3 regions of the Pseudomonas sp. P4_C4 genome follow, and region 1 is predicted to be linked to each of the others. Evidence: predicted binding sites of a transcription regulator. Region 1 holds the regulator's gene; each other region holds the start of a gene.
The links. The regulator sigma-54, encoded in region 1, starts transcription at its own class of promoters, with help from an activator protein. The targets are predictions, from matches to a motif close to ANTGGCATNNANNTTGCTNT.

Region 1 (5,076 bases):
GTGTGACCATCCAGTACCACGCAACGCAAAATCGCGTTGTGCTGATCGACAAGGCCAAAGTCATCGACAAGGACAACAACACCACCCAAGGTGAGAAAATCGTCTACGACACCGAGAAGAAGCTGGCCAGCGCCGGTCGCGCCACCGGCAGCAAGGTGACCGAGTCGCGTCCGCGTATCGACATGGTGATCCAGCCGAAGAAGAAAACCGACGAGAAAAAGGCCCAGTAATGGCAACTCTGAAAGCTCAGCATCTGGCCAAGAGCTACAAGAGCCGCCAGGTCGTGCGCGACGTCAGCCTGTCCATCGACAGCGGTCAGATCGTCGGCCTGCTTGGCCCGAACGGTGCCGGCAAGACCACCTGCTTCTACATGATCGTCGGTCTGGTGCAGGCCGACCAGGGCCGCGTCCTGATCGATGACCTGGACATCAGCCACCAGCCGATGCACGGCCGCGCAAAGGCTGGTATCGGCTACCTGCCGCAAGAAGCATCGATCTTCCGCAAACTGTCGGTGGCCGACAACATCATGGCCATCCTCGAGACCCGCAAGGAACTCGACAAGGCCGGTCGGCGCAAGGAACTGGAAAGCCTGCTGCAGGAATTCCACATCAGCCACATCCGCGACAACCTCGGCATGAGCCTGTCTGGTGGTGAGCGCCGTCGCGTGGAAATCGCCCGAGCCCTGGCCACCAACCCGAAATTCATCCTCCTCGACGAACCCTTCGCCGGCGTGGACCCGATTTCGGTCGGGGACATCAAGCAGATCATTCACCACCTCAAGGCCAAAGGCATTGGCGTGCTGATCACCGACCACAACGTTCGTGAAACCCTGGATATCTGCGAAACCGCCTACATCGTCAACGACGGCCAACTGATCGCCGAAGGCGACGCTGAAACCATCCTGGCCAACGACCTGGTGAAGGAAGTGTACCTGGGCCACGAATTCCGCCTGTAAGACACCGAGATGCGAGACTGGTCGACGAGCGCTTGTCTCGATAAAAAACAACTCTTTTTTATTGTTACAGCGCTCTAGGCAAACACGACGCCTCAAAGATGTTCAAGAGCCGGCCGGAGCAACCTGTCAACAAAACATTGCAGCTTTTTATTGTTACAGCGCTCTAGGCAAACTCTACAGTTTCAGGCATATAATTTGCTTATGTTTGGCGCCCCGGCGCCCTGTAGTGGATGGCGCGTGTGCGCCGGCGAATAAGGTGTTAAGCCCCTGCCATGAAACCATCGCTAGTCTTGAGAATGGGCCAGCAGCTGACGATGACACCGCAGCTGCAACAGGCTATCCGCCTGCTCCAATTGTCGACCCTGGACCTGCAACAGGAAATCCAGGAGGCCCTGGAGTCCAATCCGATGCTCGAACGCCAGGAAGAAGGCGACGACTTCGATAACACCGACCCCTTGGCCGACAACGCCGAACAGAAGCCCAACACCGACATCCAGGAACCCTCCTACCAGGAAACCGCCCCGACGGTTGATAACCTCGATGAGGGTGACTGGAACGAGCGCATCCCCAACGAACTCCCCGTCGACACCGCGTGGGAAGACGTTTACCAGACCAGCGCCAGCAGCCTGCCCAGCAATGACGACGACGAGTGGGACTTCACCACCCGTACCTCGGCCGGCGAAAGCTTGCAAAGCCACTTGCTGTGGCAACTGAACCTGGCCCCGATGTCCGACACCGATCGCCTGATCGCCGTGACCCTGATCGACTGCATCAACAATCAGGGCTACCTGGACGAAACCCTCGAGGAAATCCTCGACGCCTTCGATCCGGAACTGGACATCGAACTGGACGAAATCGAAGCGGTCCTGCATCGCATCCAGCAATTCGAGCCCGCCGGCATCGGCGCCCGCAACCTGGGCGAATGCCTGCTGCTGCAATTGCGCCAGCTACCCGCCAAGACCCCTTGGCTGGCTGAGGCCAAGCGCCTGGTCACCGATTACATCGACTTGCTTGGCAGCCGCGACTATAGCCAACTGATGCGCCGCATGAAGCTCAAGGAAGATGAACTACGCCAGGTCATCGAGCTGGTCCAGAGCCTCAACCCGCGCCCGGGTTCGCAGATCGAGTCCACCGAAGCCGAGTATGTCGTTCCTGACGTTATCGTGCGCAAGGACAACGAGCGCTGGCTGGTGGAGCTGAATCAGGAGTCGGTGCCACGGCTGCGGGTCAACGCCCAGTACGCTGGTTTCGTGCGCCGCGCCGACACCAGCGCCGACAACACGTTCATGCGCAATCAGTTGCAGGAGGCCCGCTGGTTCATCAAGAGCCTGCAAAGCCGCAATGAAACCCTTATGAAGGTTGCCACCCAGATCGTCGAGCATCAGCGTGGTTTCCTCGAATATGGCGACGAAGCCATGAAGCCGCTGGTCCTGCATGACATCGCCGAAGCGGTCGGCATGCATGAGTCGACGATTTCACGGGTGACCACCCAGAAGTTCATGCACACCCCCCGGGGCATTTATGAACTGAAGTACTTTTTCTCCAGTCACGTCAGCACCTCCGAAGGCGGCGAATGCTCGTCCACGGCGATCCGCGCGATCATCAAAAAACTGGTTGCCGCGGAAAATCAGAAAAAGCCATTGAGTGACAGCAAGATCGCTGGTTTACTGGAGGCACAAGGCATTCAGGTGGCTCGCCGCACCGTCGCCAAGTACCGCGAATCCCTCGGGATCGCGCCTTCGAGCGAACGCAAGCGGTTGATGTAGAGCCACGCCACAGCGTTCCAGTGGCAGGCATTTCTGCCTGCCGCTTTATGCACTGGCAACGAAGGAGAAGCTGTATGCAAGTCAACATCAGTGGACACCAACTGGAAGTGACCGAACCTCTTCGCACCTACATCGGCGAAAAACTCGAACGATTGGAGCGACATTTCGACAAGATCACTAATGTGCAGGTCACGATGACCGTCGAAAAACTGAAGCAGAAAATCGAAGCCACGCTGCATATTCCCGGGAATGAAGTGGTCGCCAACGCGGAACATACCGATATGTACGCCGCGATCGACGCACTCACCGACAAGCTGGATAAACAACTCAAAAAGCATAAGGAAAAGACCCAGAGCCTCCTCCAGGGTGCAACCGGTCGTTAACACTCCCAACCCATGATCCGACTTGAAAGTATCCTGACCCCCGGCCGTTCCCTGGTGAACGTGCCGGGCGGCAGTAAAAAGAAAGCCCTCGAGCAAATTGCCAATCTGATCGCCCGCGAAGTGCCGGCCCTGGAGATGCAAGATGTCTTCGAGGCACTGATTGCCCGTGAAAAACTCGGCTCCACCGGTTTTGGCAACGGCATCGCTATTCCACACTGCCGTCTCAAGGGCTGTGTTTCACCCATCAGTGCATTGATGCACCTGGACGCCCCTATCGACTTCGACGCCATCGACGGCGCGCCGGTTGACTTGCTGTTCGTATTGCTGGTCCCGGAAGCCGCCACCGATGCGCACCTTGAGCTGCTGCGACAAATCGCCAGCATGCTCGACCGCAAGGAAGTTCGCGAAAAACTGCGTAATGCTGCAAGCAACGAAGCCCTGTATCAGGTTGTCCTGGACGAGCAAAACGGTCAGTAATCATGCGCTTGATCATCGTCAGTGGCCGTTCCGGCTCAGGTAAAAGTACCGCCCTCGACGTTCTTGAGGACAACGGCTACTACTGCATCGACAACCTGCCTGCCGGTCTGCTGCCGGAACTGGCCGAACGAGCCTTGATTCATACCGAGCTGCTACAGCCGCTGGTCGCCGTTTCCATTGATGCGCGCAACCTGCCCAGCCACCTGTCACGCTTCCCCGATCTGCTCGAAGAAGTCCGCAACCGCCACATCCAGTGCGATGTGCTGTACCTGGATGCCGACGAAGAAACCTTGCTCAAGCGCTTCTCGGAAACCCGCCGACGTCACCCCCTGACCAACGCCAACCGCTCGCTGGCCGAAGCCATCAGCGTCGAGAGCGACCTGCTCGGGCCGATTGCCGACCTCGCCGATCTCAAGATCAACACCACCAGCCTGAACCTGTACCAGCTGCGCGACGCCATCAAACTGCGTCTGTTGAATCAGCCCGAGCCGGGCACTGCGTTCCTGGTGGAATCCTTCGGGTTCAAGCGTGGCATGCCGGTGGACGCCGACCTGGTGTTCGATGTGCGTTGCCTGCCCAACCCTTACTGGAAACCGGAATTGCGCGAGCAGTCCGGGCTCGATCAACCGGTTGCCGAATACCTGGCGGCACAGCCGGATGTCGAAGAGATGTTCCAGGACATTTCCACATACCTGCTAAAGTGGCTGCCTCGTTTTGCCGCCAGCAACCGCGCCTATGTCACCATTGCCATTGGCTGCACTGGCGGACATCACCGCTCCGTCTACCTGACCGAGCGTCTGGGGCAGGCGCTGCAAAAATCCCTGAAGAACGTCCAGGTTCGCCACCGCGACCTCAGCTAAAGGATTCACATCGCGATGCCTGCTCTGGAAATCGAAATCATCAACAAGCTGGGCCTGCATGCCCGTGCTTCTGCAAAATTCGTCGGGGTCGCCGGCCAGTTCAAGGACTGCACGATCAGGGTAGGACGCACACCTGAATCCACAGTAGATGGCAAAAGCATCATGGCCATGATGATGCTCGCTGCCGGTAAGGGCACCAAAATCCATCTGAGCACGGAAGGCGAGCAGGAAAAGGAAGCGATGGACGCGCTGGTAGCCTTGATCAATAACTACTTCGACGAAGGCGAATAAACATCAAAAGATCGCAGCCTTCGGCAGCTCCTACATTGGGCTCGTGTAGGAGCTGCTGAAGGCTCGGGCCGCGTTCGGACGATCTTTTGATCCACAAAAAGAAAGGCGCGCCACCCATTGGGTGGCGCGCCTTTTTTATGCAACGGTCTGAGCTTAGCTACCCGCCACCGTCATCCGCTCGATCAACACCGAACCAGTGCGAATGTTGCTGCGCAGTTCCAGGTCGTTACCCACGGCAACGATCTGTTTGAACATATCGCGCATGTTGCCGGCGATGGTCACTTCCTGGACCGCGAACTGGATTTCGCCGTTCTCGACCCAGTAACCCGCCGCGCCCCGGGAAT
Region 2 (5,076 bases), on a different contig from region 1:
CGCCTGTATTTCGCGCTGGCCATTACCGTGGTCATCGCGCCGGGCTTGCCGCCGATGCCGCCGGTGAATGCCCTGGATCTGAGCGGGCTGTTGCTGATTGCCGAGCAGATTCTCATCGGTGCGGTGATGGGCTTCTCCTTGCAGCTGTTCTTTCAGGCCTTTGTGGTGGCCGGGCAGATCGTCGCCATCCAGATGGGCATGGGCTTCGCTTCCATGATCGACCCGGCCAACGGCGTATCGACGGCGGTGATCGGGCAGTTTTTCACCATGCTGGTGACGCTGCTGTTCCTGTCCATGAACGGTCATCTGGTGGTGTTCGAGATCCTCACCGAGAGTTTCACCACGTTGCCGGTGGGTGGCGGCCTGATGGTCAATCACTACTGGGAACTGGCCGGCAAGCTCGGCTGGGTGCTCGGTTCGGCGTTGTTGCTGGTGCTGCCGGCGATCACCGCGCTGCTGGTGGTCAACATCGCGTTTGGCGTCATGACCCGGGCGGCGCCGCAACTCAATATTTTCTCGGTCGGCTTCCCGCTGATCCTGGTGCTTGGGCTGTTCATCGTCTGGGTCGGGCTGGCGGACATTCTCAACCAGTATCAACCGCTGGCCTCCGAGGCCTTGCAGTTATTACGCGAAATGGCGCGGGCGAGCTGAGTCATGGCTGAGAGCGAAAGCGGTCAGGACAAAACAGAAGACCCCACGGAGAAGCGCAAGCAGGACTCCCGTGAAAAGGGTGAGGTAGCCCGGTCCAAGGAACTCAACACCCTGGCGATCATGCTGGTCGGTGCCTCGGCGCTGCTGATTTTTGGCGGCGCCATGGCGCAGGACATGATGGAGCTGATGCGCATCAATTTCTCGCTGCCGCGGGAAGTGATACTGGATCAGCGCTCCATGGCCACCTACCTGATGCGCTCGGGGCAAATTGCCCTGTGGTCGATCCAGCCCGTGATGATCACCTTGGTGCTGGCCGCCATCATCGGTCCGATTTCCCTGGGTGGCTGGCTGTTCGCGGCGAGTTCCATGGCGCCCAAATTCAGCCGCTTGAACCCCGGTCCCGGCCTCAAGCGCATGTTCTCGACCAAGTCGCTGATCGAACTGCTCAAGGCTTTGGCCAAGTTCATCATCATCCTGTTCGTGGCGCTGGCGGTGTTGTCATCGGACATCGATGACCTGCTGCGCATCGCCCATGAGCCCTTGGACAGGGCGATCATTCACAGCCTGCAAGTGGTGGGCTGGAGCACCTTGTGGATGGCGTGCGGGCTGATCCTGATCGCTGTGGTGGATGTGCCGGTGCAGCTCTGGGAAAGCCACAAGAAACTGCTGATGACCAAGCAGGAAGTGCGTGACGAGCACAAGGATCAAGAGGGGCGGCCGGAGGTCAAGCAGCGGATTCGACAGCTGCAGCGCGAGATGTCCCAGCGCCGGATGATGGCCGCCATTCCCGAGGCTGACGTGGTCATCACCAACCCGACGCACTACGCCGTGGCCCTCAAGTACGACCCGGAAAAGGGTAATGCGCCGGTATTGCTGGCCAAGGGCAGCGACTTCCTGGCCCTGAAGATCCGTGAGATCGCGGCGGCCAACGAGATCCTGCTGCTGGAGTCGCCGGCGCTGGCGCGCTCGATCTACTACTCCACCGAGCTTGAGCAGGAAATTCCCGGCGGGCTGTACCTGGCGGTCGCGCAGGTGCTGGCTTACGTTTATCAGATTCGACAGTACCGGGCGGGCAAGGGCAAGCGACCGGATCCGCTCAAGGATGACCTGCCGATTCCGCCGGATCTGCGCCGCGATTCCTGATTTCGCGTTGTCTCTGCCGACCTCTTCGCTGGCAATCGAATTGCGCAATGAAACCCTCTATCCCAATCCCTCGCAAAAGTTGGAAAGCTTCTTGCAGTAGCCGCTCTGCGCCTGCTTCGGGCGTCAAAAGTTTGCTTTAAAGGAACGGGGAAAACCGGTGGATCGCTCTCAGTTAATCAACAGTGCCCGCAGCAACATTGCCGACCTCAGTCGAGGCAATCTGGGCGTGCCGCTGTTGTTGCTGGTCATGCTGGCGATGATGATGTTGCCGGTGCCGCCGTTCCTGCTGGACGTGTTCTTCACCTTCAACATTGCCCTGTCCATCGTCGTGCTGCTGGTGTGCGTCTACGCCTTGCGGCCGCTGGATTTCGCGGTGTTCCCGACCATTCTGCTGGTGGCGACGCTGTTGCGCCTGGCGTTGAACGTGGCCTCCACGCGGGTGGTGATGCTCCACGGTCAGGACGGTCATGCGGCGGCCGGCAAGGTGATCCAGGCGTTCGGCGAGGTGGTGATCGGCGGTAACTACGTGGTCGGTATCGTGGTCTTCGCGATCTTGATGATCATCAACTTCGTCGTGGTGACCAAGGGCGCGGGGCGGATTTCCGAGGTGAGCGCGCGTTTCACCCTCGATGCGATGCCCGGCAAGCAAATGGCGATCGACGCCGACCTCAACGCCGGCCTGATCGATCAGGCCCAGGCCAAAGCCCGTCGTTCGGAAGTGGCCCAGGAAGCCGAGTTCTACGGCTCCATGGACGGTGCCAGCAAATTCGTCCGTGGTGACGCCATCGCCGGGCTGTTGATCCTGTTCATCAACCTGATCGGCGGCATGGCGGTCGGTATCTTCCAGCACAACATGAACTTCGCCGACGCCGGCAAGGTGTATGCGCTGTTGACCATCGGTGACGGTTTGGTGGCGCAATTGCCATCACTGTTGTTATCGACAGCCGCCGCGATCATGGTGACCCGTGCTTCCGGTTCGGAAGACATGGGCAAGCAAATCAATCGCCAGATGTTCGCCTCGCCCAAGGCGCTGGCGGTGGCGGCAGGCTTGATGGCGGTCATGGGCCTGGTGCCCGGCATGCCGCACTTCTCGTTCCTGAGCATGGCGGCCCTGGCGGCCGGTGGCGCTTACCTGTTCTGGAAAAAGCAGAACGTCGCCAAGGTGCAGGCCCTGCAAGAGGTCAAGCGCCAGCAGGAGTTGCTGCCGTCGCCTGCCCGCGCCCAGGAAACCAAGGAGCTTGGCTGGGATGACGTGACGCCCATCGACATGATCGGCCTTGAAGTGGGTTATCGCCTGATTCCGCTGGTGGACCGCAACCAGGGTGGCCAGTTGCTGGCGCGGATCAAGGGGGTGCGCAAGAAGCTGTCCCAGGACCTGGGCTTCCTGATGCCGACCGTGCATATCCGCGACAACCTCGACCTGGCGCCCAGTGCCTATCGCCTGACCCTCATGGGGGTGATCCTGGCCGAAGCAGAGATTTACCCGGATCGCGAACTGGCGATCAACCCGGGACAGGTCTACGGCACGCTCAACGGCATTACCGCCAAAGATCCGGCTTTCGGTCTGGAGGCGGTCTGGATTGAAATCAGCCAGCGCGCCCAGGCGCAATCCCTCGGTTATACGGTGGTCGATGCCAGTACCGTAGTGGCTACCCACTTGAACCAGATTCTCTACAAGCATTCCAGTGAACTGATCGGTCACGAAGAAGTGCAGCAGCTCATGCAATTGCTGGGCAAAAGCTCGCCGAAACTGGCCGAGGAGCTGGTGCCTGGCGTGGTTTCGCTGTCGCAGCTGCTCAAGGTGCTGCAAGCTCTGTTGGCCGAGCAAGTGCCGGTGCGCGACATCCGCAGCATTGCCGAGGCCATCGCCAACAATGCCGCCAAGAGTCAAGATACCGCCGCGCTGGTGGCTGCCGTGCGGGTTGGCGTATCCCGTGCAATCGTGCAAAGCATTGTAGGCACTGAGTCGGAGCTGCCAGTCATCACGCTGGAGCCAAGGTTGGAACAGATATTGCTCAATAGTCTGCAAAAGGCCGGGCAAGGCTCGGAAGAGGGCGTTCTGCTGGAGCCAAGCATGGCTGAGAAGCTGCAACGTTCGTTGATCGACGCAGCGCAGCGCCAGGAGATGCAAGGTCAGCCGGTGATTCTGCTGGTGGCCGGTCCGGTTCGCGCGATGCTCTCGCGATTCGGCCGGCTCGCAGTCCCGGGTTTGCACGTGTTGGCTTACCAGGAAATCCCTGACAACAAGCAAGTGACCATCGTTGCGACAGTAGGGCCCAACGGCTGAGGTAGTGGTTTATGCAAGTTAAGCGTTTTTTCGCCGCCGATATGCGTCAGGCCATGAAGCTGGTTCGCGATGAGCTGGGCGCTGATGCCGCCATCATTGGCAACCGCCGGATCGCCGGGGGTGTCGAGCTGACGGCAGCGCTGGATTACAAGTTGTCGGCGCTGGCGCCGCGGGTTCCGAACATGGAACTCGAAGACGAGCTGCGCAAGACTCAGTCGCGGATCGTCACTGCCCAGGCCGAACTGAGCCTGCGTGGCGTCGGCGAGAGCGATAATGCGACCAATCGCCAGTTGTTCGCCGGCTTGCCGCTCACCGCAGCCGAGCCGTTGATCGAGCCGACCTACGCCGAACCCCGTCGCCCCGCACCGGCCGCTGCACCAGCCTCCACTGGCGTGGACCCGCGGGCGTTCGACTCGATGCGATTCGAGCTCAACAGCTTGCGCGAGCTCATGGAAGTCCAGCTGGGCTCCCTGGCCTGGAATCAGCTGCAAGGCAGCCGTCCGGACCAGGCCAACCTCTGGCGTCGCCTGCAACGCATTGGCCTGTCAGGCCCGTTGTCGCGCGACCTGCTGGCGCTGATCAGCGAAATCGAAGAACCTCGTCAGGCCTGGCGCATGTTGCTGGCGCACCTGGCGCGCATGATCGTTACCCCCGAAGTCGAGCCGCTGGAGGAGGGCGGTGTGATCGCCATGGTCGGCCCAGCCGGCATGGGCAAGACCACCACCCTGGCCAAGCTGGCGGCCCGTTACGTGCTCAAGTACGGCGCGCAGAACATTGCACTGGTGAGCATGGACAGCTTCCGCATCGGTGCCCAGGAGCAGCTCAAGACCCTGGGGCGCATTCTCAATGTGTCGGTGACCCACGTCGATCCGGGCCAGTCCCTGGTGCAGGCGCTGGAACCCTTGCTGCGCAAGCGCGTGGTGCTGATCGATACCGCCGGCCTGCAGGCCAGCGATCCGGCCCTGCGCATGCAACTCGAAAGCCTGGCCGGTCGA
Region 3 (4,947 bases), on a different contig from region 1:
CGTTGCCTGGAAGTCGGCGGTGACGACTTTCTGGCGAAACCCTACAACCAGGTGATTCTCGCCGCCAAGATCAAGGCGATGGATCGCTTGCGGCGCTTGCAGGAGACCGTGCTGCAACAGCGTGATCAGATCGCCCGGCACCACGACTACCTGCTCAACGAACAGCGCGTGGCCAAGGCCGTTTTCGACAAGGTGGCGCACTCCGGCTGCCTGAATGCCGCTGCGAATATCCGTTATCTGCAATCGCCCTATGCGCTGTTCAACGGCGACCTGTTACTGGCCGCGTTCACCCCGGCCGGAGACATGCACGTGTTGCTGGGCGACTTCACCGGCCACGGTCTGCCGGCGGCGGTGGGTGCCATGCCCCTGGCCGAAGTCTTCTACGGGATGACCACCAAGGGCTATGGCCTGGCGGAAACCCTGCGCGAGATGAATGCCAAGCTCAAGCGCATCCTGCCGGTGGACATGTTCTGCTGTGCCACGTTGCTGTGCCTGAGTTTTCAGCGTCGTTCGGTGGAAGTCTGGAACGGCGGAATGCCCGACGGTTATCTGCATTGCATTGCCAGTGGCGAGCGAACGCCTCTGCCGGCGCGGCATCTGCCTTTGGGTGTGCTGAGCCCGGAATCCTTCGATGAGCGTACCGAGGTGTTTCCCATGGCGCTCGGGGATCGGGTGTTTCTCCTGTCCGATGGGGTGATCGATACCTGCGACGCCAATGACCAGTTGTTTGGCGTGCAGCGATTGCAGCAGGTGTTTGCCGCCAATCGGCAGCCAGATGCGCTGTTCGAAGAGATCGAGCGGGCGCTGCGACAGTTTGGCGCAGAAGCGCGCGACGATGTCAGCATGGTCGAAGTCAGCCTGTTGGAGTCGGCGCAGATCACTGCGCCGGCGTTGGTCTACTCCGACAGCGGCCAGTCGTGCCCGCTGGACTGGTCGGTGAGCTTCGAGTTTCGCGCCGCCACGCTCAAGCGCTTCAATCCGTTGCCCTATCTGTTGCAGTTGCTGCTTGAGGTGCATGGTCTGCGGGCCCAGAGCGGTGCGCTCTACAGTGTGCTGGCGGAACTCTATTCCAACGCGCTGGAGCATGGCGTGCTGGGGCTGGACTCGAGCCTCAAGCGCGATGCATCGGGTTTTGCGCGTTATTATCAGCAACGCAATACCCGGCTGGACGAACTTCAGGAAGGCTATGTACGGTTGCATTTGCAGGTGGCGCCAACAGACGACGGCGGTTGCCTGACCATTCGCATCGAAGACAGCGGCAAGGGTTTCGATGTCGAGCGGGTGATGAAAAGACCTGTGGATGACATCCGCCTGTCGGGACGCGGGGTCAGTCTGATCCGTCAGTTGGGGCGTAATGCCCGCTGGACCGACGATGGTCGAAGTGCACGCGTGGAGTTTATCTGGAAGGCTGCGGAGTAATCCGCGCATTCTTGATCAAGGAGTGAGCAAATGAACGACAAAAACGACAAACATGTGGATCACGGCGTGCTGAGTGCATTGCAGGAAGTGATGGAAGAGGGCTATGCGGATTTGCTGGATATCTTTCTTGCGGACTCCGAAGAGCGCATTAACGTCTTGCGAACGACTGACAGTACTGCACTGCTCGTTGCAACCGCCCATAGCTTCAAGGGCAGCAGCAGCAATATGGGTGCAGTCAGGCTGACCGAGCTCTGCCATCAACTTGAACAGCGGGCCAAAGATTTGCCATGTGCCGCCGTTCAGGAACTGGTCGGCGAAATCGACCGCGAATTCGCCGCTATCCGGCCTCTGTACGAAGCTGAACGACAGCGTTGCCCAGCGAAAATCTGAGCATGCGCTGCATTTTGTCTCCTTCGAGTGAAACTGGCTCGACCTTTGCATTTAACTCGTCCAACTGTACTTACGAGCCCCGTGCAGCGGAGACTGTTTCATGCCCGTTACCCCCAATATTCTGCTTCAGGCCTCCAGGCAGGCCAAGATTCAAGCGGCCTGCGCCAATCCTCCGGCGCTGACCGCTGAGCCTGGGGACAAGGCCGCAAGCTTCGCTCATGTCTATGCCAATCAGGCCCAGAACAAGCCCAATGCGTCGGCGGATGCCTCGGTCAAGCCGAGTCGCGAAAAAAGCTCCGATGTCGCCGGAGAAAAAGACGCTGGCGACGACAAGTCTGCCGCCGGGGAGCCGGTGGTTGCCGATGGCGGCAAATCCTTGCCTTCCGATACGCCGGTGCAGGCTGACGACAAGACCGCCGACAATGAGGCGTCAGATGTCGACCGTGCTCCGGTCGTCGATACCGCACCGCTCGATCCGGCGCTTGATCCTTCGTTGCAGCAAGCCGTACAGCCAGTAGTAACTGTGTCAGCGCCGGCAACACCTGCCGTGGCCAACATTGTGCCGCCAACGGTTGACACGCCGGTTGCCGCAGCAATCACCGTGACAGCCACACCGGCACAGGCTGCTGCTGACGGCGATTTCGATCCCGAGGCCGATCCGCTCGACGCCCTGCCAGCGTTACGCCTGGCAATGGAGCAGAGCGGTCACGTTTCGGCTTCCAGCCAGGCGCAGCCCGAGGCTGCACCGACACAGGCACAAGCCCAGGCTGACGGTGAGCTGACACCGGCGCAAAACTTTGCCGCCGGCATGGCGACCCTGCTGGATGTTCAGGCCGACAAGAACAGCACCAGCCAAGGGGATGACAAGGCTTTCAGCGGGTTGCTCGATGACGGCCTGAAAGACCTCAAGTCCGCCAGCAGCGACACCCGTGTCGATGATTTCGCCAACCGTCTGGCCGCGCTGACCCAGGCGGCCACACCGAAGACCGCCAATGCCTTGCCGGTGAACCAGCCGATCGCCATGCATCAGAGCGGGTGGACCGAAGAGGTGGTGAACCGGGTCATGTACCTGTCCAGCGCCAGCCTCAAGGCCGCGGACATCCAGTTGCAGCCCGCTGAACTCGGGCGTCTGGACATTCGGGTGAACATGGTTCCCGATCAGCAGACCCAGGTCACCTTCATGAGTGCGCACCCGGGTGTCCGTGAGGCGCTGGATGGCCAGGTCCATCGCTTGCGCGACATGTTCGCGCAGCAGGGCATGGGGCAGGTCGATGTCAACGTTTCGGACCAGTCCCGTGGTTCGCACCAAGGGCAGGAACAGGCCCGGCAAAGCCAGAGCGGGCGGACCAATGCCAGCGGCGGTCGCCTCGATTCAATGGATGACGACGTGGCCCCGGGCGTCGCTGAAGTGGCTGCCAATACCACCCGCGTGATCGGCTCCAGTGTGGTCGATTACTACGCCTGATCAAAGCCATCACTCCAATCGTTCCCATGGCATGGGAACGAACCCTCTGTAGGAGCGAGCTTGCTCGCGATGGAGTTAAACGATGACGAGGGCCATCTGAATAAACGCGGCGCTCTCACGTCTTTCGCGAGCAGGCTCGCTCCTACATGGCATAACACTTGCTCTTGCCTTGCCGTGCGACTGTGAAAACCCGATTAGTGACGGATTATTGGCATGGCGAAGAGCGACGCAGCAGTAAAAGACCCCGCAACCAAAGGCAAACTCAAGCTGATTATCGTGATCGTGGTGGCCCTGCTGCTGGCGATCGGTGTGTCCGTGGGGGCGACCTGGTACTTCATGCACAGCGCTCAGAGCAAGCCTGCCGCCGCCGAGGCGCAAGTCGCTCCCGTCGGCAAACAGCCAGCGATTTTCGAGTCGATGGCGCCGGCTTTCGTCGCCAACTTCAACCAGAACGGTCGCCAGCGCTACATGCAAGTGAGCATCACCATGCTCGCGCGCAACCAGGCAGACCTGGATGCGCTCAAGGTCCACATGCCGGTGATCCGCAATAACCTGGTCATGCTGTTTTCCGGGCAGGACTTCGCGACCCTCGCCTCGCCGGTCGGACAGGAAATGCTGCGGCAGAAAGCCACCGCCAGCGTCCAGGAAGTGGCGCAGAAAGAGCTCGGCAAAGTGGTGATCGAACAGTTGCTTTTCACTAATTTCGTACTGCAGTAGGAACACGACATGGCCGTGCAGGACCTGCTGTCCCAGGATGAGATCGACGCGCTGTTGCATGGCGTCGACGATGGTCTGGTACAGACCGAAAACGCTGCCGAACCCGGCACCGTCAAAAGCTATGACCTGACCAGCCAGGATCGCATCGTCCGTGGACGCATGCCGACCCTGGAAATGATCAACGAGCGTTTCGCCCGCTATACCCGCATCAGCATGTTCAACATGCTGCGTCGCTCGGCGGACGTGGCGGTCGGCGGCGTGCAGGTGATGAAGTTCGGCGAATACGTGCACTCGCTGTACGTGCCGACCAGTCTCAACCTGGTCAAGATCAAACCCCTGCGCGGCACCGCGCTGTTCATCCTCGACGCCAAGCTGGTGTTCAAGCTGGTGGACAACTTCTTCGGCGGTGACGGCCGGCACGCCAAGATCGAAGGGCGTGAATTCACCCCGACCGAACTGCGTGTGGTGCGCATGGTGCTGGAGCAGGCGTTCGTCGATTTGAAGGAAGCCTGGCAGGCGATCATGGAAGTCAACTTCGAGTACATCAACTCGGAAGTGAACCCGGCCATGGCCAACATCGTCGGCCCGAGCGAGGCCATTGTGGTGTCGACCTTCCACATCGAACTCGATGGCGGTGGCGGCGACCTGCACGTGACCATGCCGTACTCGATGATCGAGCCGGTGCGCGAAATGCTCGACGCCGGCTTCCAGTCGGACCTCGACGACCAGGACGAGCGCTGGGTCAACGCCCTGCGCCAGGACGTGCTGGACGTCGACGTGCCGATCGGTGCGACGGTGGCCCGTCGTCAGTTGCGCCTGCGCGACATCCTGCACATGCAACCGGGGGATGTGATCCCGGTCGAGATGCCGGAAGAAATGATCATGCGCGCCAACGGCGTGCCGGCCTTCAAGGTCAAGATGGGCTCGCACAAGGGCAACCTGGCGTTGCAAGTGAT

Region 2: the regulator sigma-54 is predicted to act here: its motif matches at 1,822-1,841, upstream of flhA (flagellar biosynthesis protein FlhA).
Region 3: the regulator sigma-54 is predicted to act here: its motif matches at 1,842-1,861, upstream of AC1DXW_RS06385 (flagellar hook-length control protein FliK).

What each region holds. Positions count from the first base shown of each region.
Region 1 is NZ_JBFUID010000008.1:106,020-111,095, reverse strand. Features, by position in the region: gene lptA (lipopolysaccharide transport periplasmic protein LptA) at 1-230, shown strand, start outside; gene lptB (LPS export ABC transporter ATP-binding protein) at 230-955, shown strand; gene AC1DXW_RS07030 (RNA polymerase factor sigma-54) at 1,228-2,721, shown strand; gene hpf (ribosome hibernation-promoting factor, HPF/YfiA family) at 2,796-3,104, shown strand; gene ptsN (PTS IIA-like nitrogen regulatory protein PtsN) at 3,117-3,581, shown strand; gene rapZ (RNase adapter RapZ) at 3,584-4,441, shown strand; gene AC1DXW_RS07010 (HPr family phosphocarrier protein) at 4,457-4,732, shown strand; gene pmbA (metalloprotease PmbA) at 4,886-5,076, opposite strand, start outside.
Region 2 is NZ_JBFUID010000007.1:100,208-105,283, forward strand. Features, by position in the region: gene fliR (flagellar biosynthetic protein FliR) at 1-651, shown strand, start outside; gene flhB (flagellar biosynthesis protein FlhB) at 655-1,794, shown strand; gene flhA (flagellar biosynthesis protein FlhA) at 1,952-4,081, shown strand; gene flhF (flagellar biosynthesis protein FlhF) at 4,093-5,076, shown strand, end outside.
Region 3 is NZ_JBFUID010000007.1:93,111-98,057, forward strand. Features, by position in the region: gene AC1DXW_RS06375 (ATP-binding SpoIIE family protein phosphatase) at 1-1,419, shown strand, start outside; gene AC1DXW_RS06380 (Hpt domain-containing protein) at 1,450-1,809, shown strand; gene AC1DXW_RS06385 (flagellar hook-length control protein FliK) at 1,910-3,274, shown strand; gene fliL (flagellar basal body-associated protein FliL) at 3,488-3,991, shown strand; gene fliM (flagellar motor switch protein FliM) at 4,001-4,947, shown strand, end outside.